4 regions of the Mesorhizobium sp. M0778 genome follow, and region 3 is predicted to be linked to each of the others. Evidence: predicted binding sites of a transcription regulator. Region 3 holds the regulator's gene; each other region holds the start of a gene.
The links. The regulator HrcA, encoded in region 3, represses chaperone genes, less so after heat shock. The targets are predictions, from matches to a motif close to GTTAGCACTCNCNNNNNGNGAGTGCTAAC.

Region 1 (2,199 bases), on a different contig from region 3:
TCTCCAGCTTGATGCCGAGATCCTCGGAAATCATCTGTCCGGCGGTGAGCACGGCGATGTCTTCCAGCATCGCCTTGCGGCGGTCACCGAAGCCAGGCGCCTTGACGGCCGCGACCTTGAGGCCGCCGCGCAGCTTGTTGACGACCAGCGTCGCCAGCGCTTCGCCCTCGACGTCCTCGGAGATGATCAACAGCGGCCTGCCGCTTTGCACCACGGCTTCGAGGATGGGCAGCAGCGCCTGCAGATTGCCGAGCTTCTTTTCGTGGATGAGCACGTAAGGGTCTTCCAGCTCGGCGCGCATCTTCTCGGCATTGGTGACGAAATAGGGCGAGAGATAGCCGCGGTCGAACTGCATGCCTTCGACGACGTCGAGTTCGGTTTCGGCGGTCTTGGCCTCCTCAACGGTGATGACGCCGTCATTGCCGACCTTGTCCATCGCCTTGGCGATCATGGCACCGACGCTGGTGTCGCCATTGGCGGCAATGGTGCCAACCTGCGCGATCTCGCCTGAGGACTTGACCTTCTTGGCTCGAGCCTGGATTTCCTTGACGACGGCGGTGACGGCAAGGTCGATGCCGCGCTTGAGGTCCATCGGGTTCATGCCGGCGGCAACGAATTTGGCGCCCTCGCGCAGGATGGAAGCGGCAAGCACCGTGGCGGTGGTGGTGCCGTCGCCGGCGAGGTCGTTGGTCTTCGAGGCCACTTCGCGCACCATCTGTGCGCCCATGTTCTCGAACTTGTCGGAAAGTTCGATTTCCTTGGCCACAGTCACCCCGTCCTTGGTGATGCGCGGCGCGCCATAGGCCTTGTCGATGATGACGTTGCGGCCCTTAGGGCCGAGCGTCACCTTGACGGCGTTGTTGAGGATTTCGACACCGCGCAGCATGCGGTCACGCGCGTCGGTGGAAAATTTGATTTCTTTGGCAGACATGATTTTTTCCAGTTCGGTTGGTTGTGGCAAGACGCTTGCAGCGCGCCTGAATCAAAGCTTGGAGCATCCTTTGCGCGCCCGGCAGGGCGCGCGGCATTCCAGTCAGGCGGCCTTCTTGGCAGCCACGGTTTTGTCGATGATGCCCATCTCGCTCTTCTCGATGATGCCCATGATGTCGGCCTCCTTCATGATCAGAAGGTCCTCGCCGTCTATCTTGACCTCGGTGCCGGACCATTTGCCGAACAGGATGAGGTCGCCGGCCTTGACGTCGAGCGCCATCAGCGCGCCGCTTTCGTCCCGCGCGCCCGGCCCGACGGCGATCACTTCGCCTTCCTGCGGTTTTTCCTTGGCATTGTCGGGGATGATGATGCCGCCCTTGGATTTGGTGTCGCTTTCGGCGCGCCGAATGACGACGCGATCGTGGAGTGGCCGGAATTTCATGGGGACTCTTTCTGGGGCCGGCTTAGGCGGCCGCCCCTCTCTATAGGCGCCTTGGCACTCGATTGATAGGAGTGCCAAAAAATATTCATGGGGTATGTCAAATATTGAATGAATTGGGTATGTCAAATATTGAATGAATTATTTTGCCTGGCTATCCCTTGGTGTTCGGGCATTGCCGAATATTAATGAAATTGAATTTCTGTCTTTGAACACCTATTTTATGGTGAAGTTCACACTCACGACTTTCGCTGCAAGGGAGATTTTACCGATGGCCGAAGGCAATCAGAACATCATGGAAAAAGCTCAGGCTCGCTTCATGGAAAATCAAAAGAAAACGGCGGAGCGGAACAAGGCAACTGCCGAATATCTCTCGGAGGCCAAGGCCAGGGCGATCAAAACGGCAAGACTGAGGGAATTGCGACTGGCCAAGGAAGAGGCGGATCGCGCGGCGGCAGCTCTGAATCCGGTCGCCCCAAAGAAGAAGCGGGCGGCGCGGACAGTCAAGCAGGCCGTATCCGCATCGACGGAGGCCAAATCATGAGCCTGACATTTCCCAATCCCAGCCGCAGCTACGACGAGGCAAGCAAACGCATCCGCTTCGTCGGCCATGACGGCATGTTCCAGATTTCCTTCTCTGTCGCAACCGATGCCATCTCCAAAGTGCAGCCGGGAACGGCGGCCTCGGAAGCTACCTATCTGGCGGCCTTCGACACGGCTTCCAGCTCGATCCACGATGTCGCCAGGAATGCCTATGCCCGCACCCGCAGGAGCATATATGTGCTGACTGCGGCCGATTTTCGCTAGATCCGTCGCGATCCGTCCACAAG
Region 2 (2,199 bases), on a different contig from region 3:
TGTAGGCGTCTTCCAGATCCGCAACCATCTTCTCGGCGTTGGTGACGAAGTAGGGCGAGAGATAACCGCGGTCGAACTGCATGCCTTCGACGACTTCGAGCTCGGTCTCGGCGGTCTTGGCTTCCTCGACGGTGATGACGCCCTCATTGCCGACCTTCTGCATCGCTTCCGCGATCATCGAGCCGACCGAAACGTCGCCATTGCCGGCGATGGTGCCGACCTGGGCAACCTCTTCCGAGGTCTTGATCTTCTTGGCGTTCTTGATCAGCGTCGCGACGACGTCGGCGACGGCGAGGTCGATGCCGCGCTTGAGGTCCATCGGGTTCATGCCGGCGGCAACCGCCTTGTGGCCTTCCTGGACGATCGACTGTGCCAGAACGGTCGCGGTCGTGGTGCCGTCGCCGGCGATGTCGTTGGTCTTCGAAGCAACTTCGCGGACCATCTGCGCGCCCATGTTCTCGAACTTGTCTTCAAGCTCGATTTCCTTGGCGACGGTGACGCCGTCCTTGGTAATGCGCGGTGCGCCGAACGACTTGTCGATGACGACGTTGCGGCCCTTGGGGCCGAGCGTGACCTTCACCGCGTCGGCGAGGATGTTGACGCCGCGCAGCATGCGCTCACGAGCGTCGCGGGAGAATTTTACGTCTTTGGCAGCCATTTTTAGCTCCTGGCAGGGGCTTGGATTGAGCCCGAAGATTTAAATGAGGGTGAGGCCGATATTCAGCCGATGATGCCCATAATGTCGGCTTCCTTCATGATCAGAAGGTCTTCGCCATTGAGCTTGACTTCGGTGCCCGACCACTTGCCGAACAGGATGCGGTCGCCGGCCTTGACGTCCAGCGGGACGAGCTTGCCGGCTTCGTCACGGGCGCCGGAACCGACGGCGATGATCTCGCCTTCCTGCGGCTTTTCCTTCGCCGTGTCGGGGATGATGATCCCGCCCGCGGTCTTGGATTCGGATTCGACCCGACGAACGACCACGCGGTCATGAAGCGGGCGGAACTTCGACTTTGCCATTTTTTATTCCTCGATGAGAATGGTGAGAACAGTTCCTCCGTCCGGCGGCGCCGGACATGGTTAGCACTCATCTTGGGGGAGTGCTAACGTGGCGCTGAAATAGTCTGGCAACTCGCGCGAGTCAAGGCGCCCGGTGAGCATCATCAGAACAATTGCTTCAAACGGATGCTTCAAACAGATACTTGACCAAGTCAACTAAATGGCTGATCTTACCGGCAGGAGGATGCCATGACCATTCATCATCACCCAGGCAAGGAGCGGATCGACGCGGTGCGAGCCTTCAACCGCTTCTATACCCGCCAGATCGGGCTGCTCGACGAAGGGCTGCTGAAAAGCACCTTCTCGCTGACCGAGGCGCGGGTGCTCTATGAACTGGCGCATCGCGATGGCCTGACCGCCACGGACCTTGGGCGCGATCTCGGCCTCGATCCCGGTTATCTCAGCCGGCTGCTGAAGAAATTCGAGGAACGTCATCTGGTCGAGCGCGCCACGATCGAGGCGGATGCAAGGCGTTCGTCGATCGCCCTGACCAAGGCCGGGCGGCAGGCTTTCGCGCCGCTGAACCAGGGCTCGCACGACCAGGTCGCGGCATTGCTCGACCGGCTTTCGGTTCCCGAACAGGACAGGCTGGTCAAGGCCATGCAGACGGTGCAGCGTCTGCTGGGCGCGACCGCCGAACCCAACATTCCCTACACGCTGCGGCCTCTGCAGGTCGGCGACATCGGCTGGATCATCCATCGCCAGGGCCTGCTCTACGCGCAGGAATATGGCTGGGACGAAACCTATGAGGCGCTGGTCGCTGAAATCCTCGGCACATTCGTCAAATCCTTCGATCCGAAATGGGAACGCAGCTGGATCGCCGAGCGGGAAGGCGAGGTCGTCGGCTCCGTCTTCGTCGTGCGCCAGTCGGACGCGGTGGCGAAATTGCGCCTGCTCTACGTCGAGCCCTCGGCGCGAGGTCTCGGCATCGGCAAGCGGCTGGTCGAGGAATGTATCGGCTTTTGCCGCGCCACGGGTTACAGGACACTGACGCTGTGGACCAACGACGTGCTCGCCGCCGCCCGCCACATCTATGAGTCTGTGGGCTTTAAATTGACCAACGAGGAGTGCCACCATTCCTTCGGCAGGGATCTGGTCGGCCAGAACTGGAACCTGGAACTGTAGCAGCGCTTCCGGCGCTTC
Region 3 (2,199 bases):
TAGGGATAACTGAGCCCCTTGGCGAAGATCGCTTTCTCGATGGGCTTGGCGCTGTCCTCGGCGAGACGGTAGACACGTATCTGGTCGGCATGGCTGTTGGCAACGAACAGGTCGCCATTCGGAGCGACGCGCACGACGCGCGGATTGACGATGCCGGATGCGATCAGTTCGGCCGAAAAGCCCGGCGGCAAATCTGGCTTGGCGCTTTCGGGCCGTTCCGCCACGCCGGCGCCGTTCGAAGCGGATTGGGCGGGATCGGCTGGCGGCATGTCTTGCGCCCCGATCAGGCGGCGGGTGCCAGGCCTGTCGGCGTGCCAATCGCCAAAAGCGGCTTCGCCTTTGAGCACCTTCTGATCCGCCTGCTGGGCGGCTGCCGGTGTCGCAACAAGGAGAGCAGCGGCAATGGCCGCAAAGCCGCCAGATCGGATCATCAACGTCCTCCGGGATTCGCCTCGAAAAGGGCAAACGGGATGAGGCATTGGTCGTTCCAAGCGGCCGTCCAGCACACGAGGATTTGAAGCCGAACCCCGATTCACTTGCCGGCGGCGTAGAAATCGTCGTCGAGGCGCTTTTCCAGCGCGACCAGATCGGCCGGCAGCGGCAAGCCCATGGCCCGCATCTCTTGCAGCTTCTCGCGCAACTGCTCTTGCACCTCGTGCTGATCCTCTGGCTGGTTGATCATTTCTTCGAGCAGCAGGCTGATCTGGGCCTTGAACGATTCCAGCGCCATTCTTTTTCTCCTTGCGGCAGGCCGCGGCGGCTCCTAGCGCAGCATGCGCGAAATCAGCTGCGCGGTATAGTCGACCATCGGTACTATGCGCGCATAATTCAGCCGCGTCGGCCCGATGACGCCGAGCGCACCGACGACGCGGGCGTCCTTGTCGCGATAGGGTGCCACCACCAGTGATGAGCCCGACAGAGAAAACAGCTTGTTTTCCGAACCGATGAAGATGCGCACGCCCGGGCCCTCCTCGGCGAGGTCGAGGAGCTGGATCAGTCCGTCCTGGGTTTCGAGATCCTCGAAGAGATGCCGCAGCAATTCGATGTCGGCCTGGGCAGTGACGTTTTCCAGGAGATTGGCGCGGCCGCGCACGATAAGCCGCCCAGGCACCCCGCTTTCGGCGCCTGCCCAGACCGCCAGGCCCTTCTCGACCAGATCCTGTGAAAGCGTATCGAGGGCTGCCCTGGTCTCTTCCTTGATGCGGGCGATCTCGACCCGCGCTTCGGCCAGGGTGCGGCCGCGAATATGGGCGTTGAGGAAATTGGAGGCTTCGTGCAATTGCGAGACGGTGATGCCGGCGGGCAGATCGACGACGCGATTTTCGACGTCGCCGTTCTGCGAGACCAGCACGGCCAACGCCTTGGTCGGCTCGAGCTGGATGAATTCGATGTGCTTCAGCGCCACCTCGTTCTTGGCGGCGAGCACAAGGCCGGCGCCGCGCGACATGCCGGACAGCATCTGGCTGGCCTCGGTCAGCATATGCTCCAGCGTCGCGCCCGAGCCGGAGGCGCGCACCTGCGCCTCGATGGTGCGGCGCTCCTCGTCGGAGAGGTCACCGAGTTCCATGAACGCATCGACGAAGAAGCGCAGGCCAGCCTGGGTCGGCAGACGGCCGGCCGAAATATGCGGCGCATAGATCAGGCCGAGATGCTCGAGGTCGCTCATCACGTTGCGGATGGTGGCCGGCGATAGCGACGACGGCAGGATGCGCGACAGGCTGCGCGAGCCGACCGGCTCGCCATCCCTCAGATAAGAATCGACGATGCGCCGGAAGATGTCGCGCGAACGCATGTCGAGCGATTGAAGCGCGGGCGATTGCAGCGCGTGCGACGGGAGCACGTGCGATTGCGAACCGGGATCGACTGCCTTGGTCATTTCGAGCCAAAAACCTCCGGCCCGAAGATATAGACTTCCGCGGCGTCGGCGCAACCGGTCCATTTTCCTTTGCGCCTCACGCCCCGTGCGGCTACAAGCCGGCCAAGATCCCGAAGAAAGAAAGAAGCCTGAATGCGCCCTTCCAAACGCCAGTTCGACGAAATGCGCCCCATCTCCTTCGAGCGCGGCGTCTCCAAGCATGCGGAAGGCTCGTGCCTGGTGAAGTTCGGCGATACGCATGTGCTGTGCACGGCCAGCCTGGAGGAAAAGGTGCCGGGTTGGATGCGCAACTCCGGTAAGGGCTGGGTGACGGCGGAATACGG
Region 4 (2,199 bases), on a different contig from region 3:
TGGCCTTGCGGCGATCACCGAAGCCCGGCGCCTTGACGGCGGCGATCTTCAGGCCGCCACGCAGCTTGTTGACGACCAGCGTGGCCAGGGCCTCGCCTTCGACGTCTTCCGAGATGATGACCAGCGGCTTCGAGGTCTGCACGACAGCCTCGAGAATCGGCAGCATGGCCTGCAGGTTGGAGAGCTTCTTCTCGTGGAGAAGGATGTAGGCGTCTTCCAGATCCGCAACCATTTTTTCGGCATTGGTGACGAAGTAGGGCGAGAGATAGCCGCGGTCGAACTGCATGCCTTCGACGACTTCGAGCTCGGTCTCGGCGGTCTTGGCTTCCTCGACGGTGATGACGCCCTCATTGCCGACCTTCTGCATCGCTTCCGCGATCATCGAGCCGACCGACACGTCGCCATTGCCGGCGATGGTGCCGACCTGGGCAACCTCTTCCGAGGTCTTGATCTTCTTGGCGTTCTTGATCAGCGTCGCGACGACGTCGGCGACGGCGAGGTCGATGCCGCGCTTGAGGTCCATCGGGTTCATGCCGGCGGCAACCGCCTTGTGGCCTTCCTGGACGATCGACTGTGCCAGAACGGTCGCGGTGGTGGTGCCGTCGCCGGCGATGTCGTTGGTCTTCGAAGCAACTTCGCGGACCATCTGCGCGCCCATGTTTTCGAACTTGTCCTCAAGCTCGATTTCCTTGGCGACGGTGACGCCGTCCTTGGTGATGCGCGGTGCGCCGAACGACTTGTCGATGACGACGTTGCGGCCCTTGGGGCCGAGCGTGACCTTCACCGCGTCGGCGAGGATGTTGACGCCGCGCAGCATGCGCTCACGAGCGTCGCGGGAGAATTTTACGTCTTTGGCAGCCATTTTTTACTCCTGGGCATTTCGCCCGAAATTCAGATTGGATGGTGCGGATGAAAGGCGGCGGCGTGTCAGCCGATGACGCCCATGATGTCCGCTTCCTTCATGATCAGAAGGTCTTCGCCATTGAGCTTGACTTCGGTGCCCGACCACTTGCCGAACAGGATGCGGTCGCCGGCCTTGACGTCCAGCGGGACGAGCTTGCCGACCTCGTCACGGGCGCCGGAACCGATGGCGATGATCTCGCCTTCCTGCGGCTTTTCCTTAGCCGTATCGGGGATGATGATCCCGCCGGCGGTCTTCGCTTCGGACTCAACCCGACGAACGACCACGCGGTCATGCAGCGGCCGGAAATTCGACTTTGCCATTTTTGGATTTCCCTGGTGCGGATGTTGAACGGTTCTCCGTTGCCGGAGCGTGGTTAGCACTCACCAGAAGCGAGTGCTAACGCGGCAGTGAGATAGGCCGTAGGCTCCTGCTAGTCAAGACGGAAGAGGGACGGGCGAAGAGCAAACGAGCGTGGAAGCACCGAGCCCTTTACGTGAAAGACGTCGGAGATCGCACATGGATGGGGCGGCTCACCATTTGTAACTGAAGGCTTTATTCATTTGGCACGATTGGTGCAGCGAATGATCCGCAAACGTTGCGCGCGACCGATATGATGAGAGGTGAGCGCCATCAGGATTCCTGCGTTAGCCGTCCACTCGGTCTTTACGGTGTGGCCGCCGCGCGGGCGCCAGGACTCCGGCCATCCCGATAGTCACCAATCCAATCTGCGGAGAACAGGAGGCAAGATGAGAGCGACAGTCAGCACGAACTCGAATTTGAAATGTTTGGCCAAAGCAACTGCCATCGCCTTGCTCTGGACAGTCACGGCTACATCGGCGGACGAAGGTATGTGGATGCCGGGCCAGACTGCGGAAGTGTGCGCGGCCATGCGCGCGGATGGGCTCCAGATCTATCCCGCCCAGCTGGGCCGTCTAGACGCTGACCCGCTCAACGCGATCGTATCACTGGGCGGATGCTCCGCCTCGTTCGTCAGTCCACAAGGGCTGGTCGCAACCAATCATCATTGCGTGTTAGAATCCATCCAATACCACAGCAAGGAGGGCCAGGACTATCTCACAGACGGCTTTCTGGCGAAGAGCCCTGGGTGAAGAATTGCCCGCGGCGCCAGGCAGCCGCATCTATGTGATCGAGGACATGCGGGATGTGACCGCCGAAATGCTCAAGAGCGTCTCGGACAAGCTGAACGGGTTTGCCCGCTATGAGCGGCTCGCCACGAACAAAAAGGCCCTGATCGCCGCATGTGAAGGACAGCCCAATCGCCGTTGCGACGTATG

Region 1: NKI22_RS12630 (co-chaperone GroES) is a predicted target of HrcA. The motif match lies at 1,423-1,451, and genes of this name have one in related genera.
Region 2: groES (co-chaperone GroES) is a predicted target of HrcA. The motif match lies at 1,077-1,105, and genes of this name have one in related genera.
Region 4: groES (co-chaperone GroES) is a predicted target of HrcA. The motif match lies at 1,277-1,305, and genes of this name have one in related genera.

Annotation. Positions count from the first base shown of each region.
Region 1 is NZ_JAMYPA010000007.1:153,103-155,301, reverse strand. Features, by position in the region: gene groL (chaperonin GroEL) at 1-931, opposite strand, end outside; gene NKI22_RS12630 (co-chaperone GroES) at 1,034-1,372, opposite strand; gene NKI22_RS12625 (hypothetical protein) at 1,641-1,913, shown strand; gene NKI22_RS12620 (DUF1488 family protein) at 1,910-2,176, shown strand; gene NKI22_RS12615 (hypothetical protein) at 2,173-2,199, opposite strand, start outside.
Region 2 is NZ_JAMYPA010000017.1:54,762-56,960, reverse strand. Features, by position in the region: gene groL (chaperonin GroEL) at 1-658, opposite strand, end outside; gene groES (co-chaperone GroES) at 721-1,017, opposite strand; gene NKI22_RS22040 (bifunctional helix-turn-helix transcriptional regulator/GNAT family N-acetyltransferase) at 1,246-2,181, shown strand.
Region 3 is NZ_JAMYPA010000023.1:52,669-54,867, forward strand. Features, by position in the region: gene NKI22_RS25690 (PQQ-dependent sugar dehydrogenase) at 1-431, opposite strand, end outside; gene NKI22_RS25695 (hypothetical protein) at 533-730, opposite strand; gene hrcA (heat-inducible transcriptional repressor HrcA) at 764-1,876, opposite strand; gene rph (ribonuclease PH) at 2,009-2,199, shown strand, end outside.
Region 4 is NZ_JAMYPA010000029.1:53,128-55,326, reverse strand. Features, by position in the region: gene groL (chaperonin GroEL) at 1-862, opposite strand, end outside; gene groES (co-chaperone GroES) at 928-1,224, opposite strand; gene NKI22_RS28215 (S46 family peptidase) at 1,651-2,013, shown strand; partial or broken gene NKI22_RS28210 (S46 family peptidase) at 2,060-2,199, shown strand, end outside.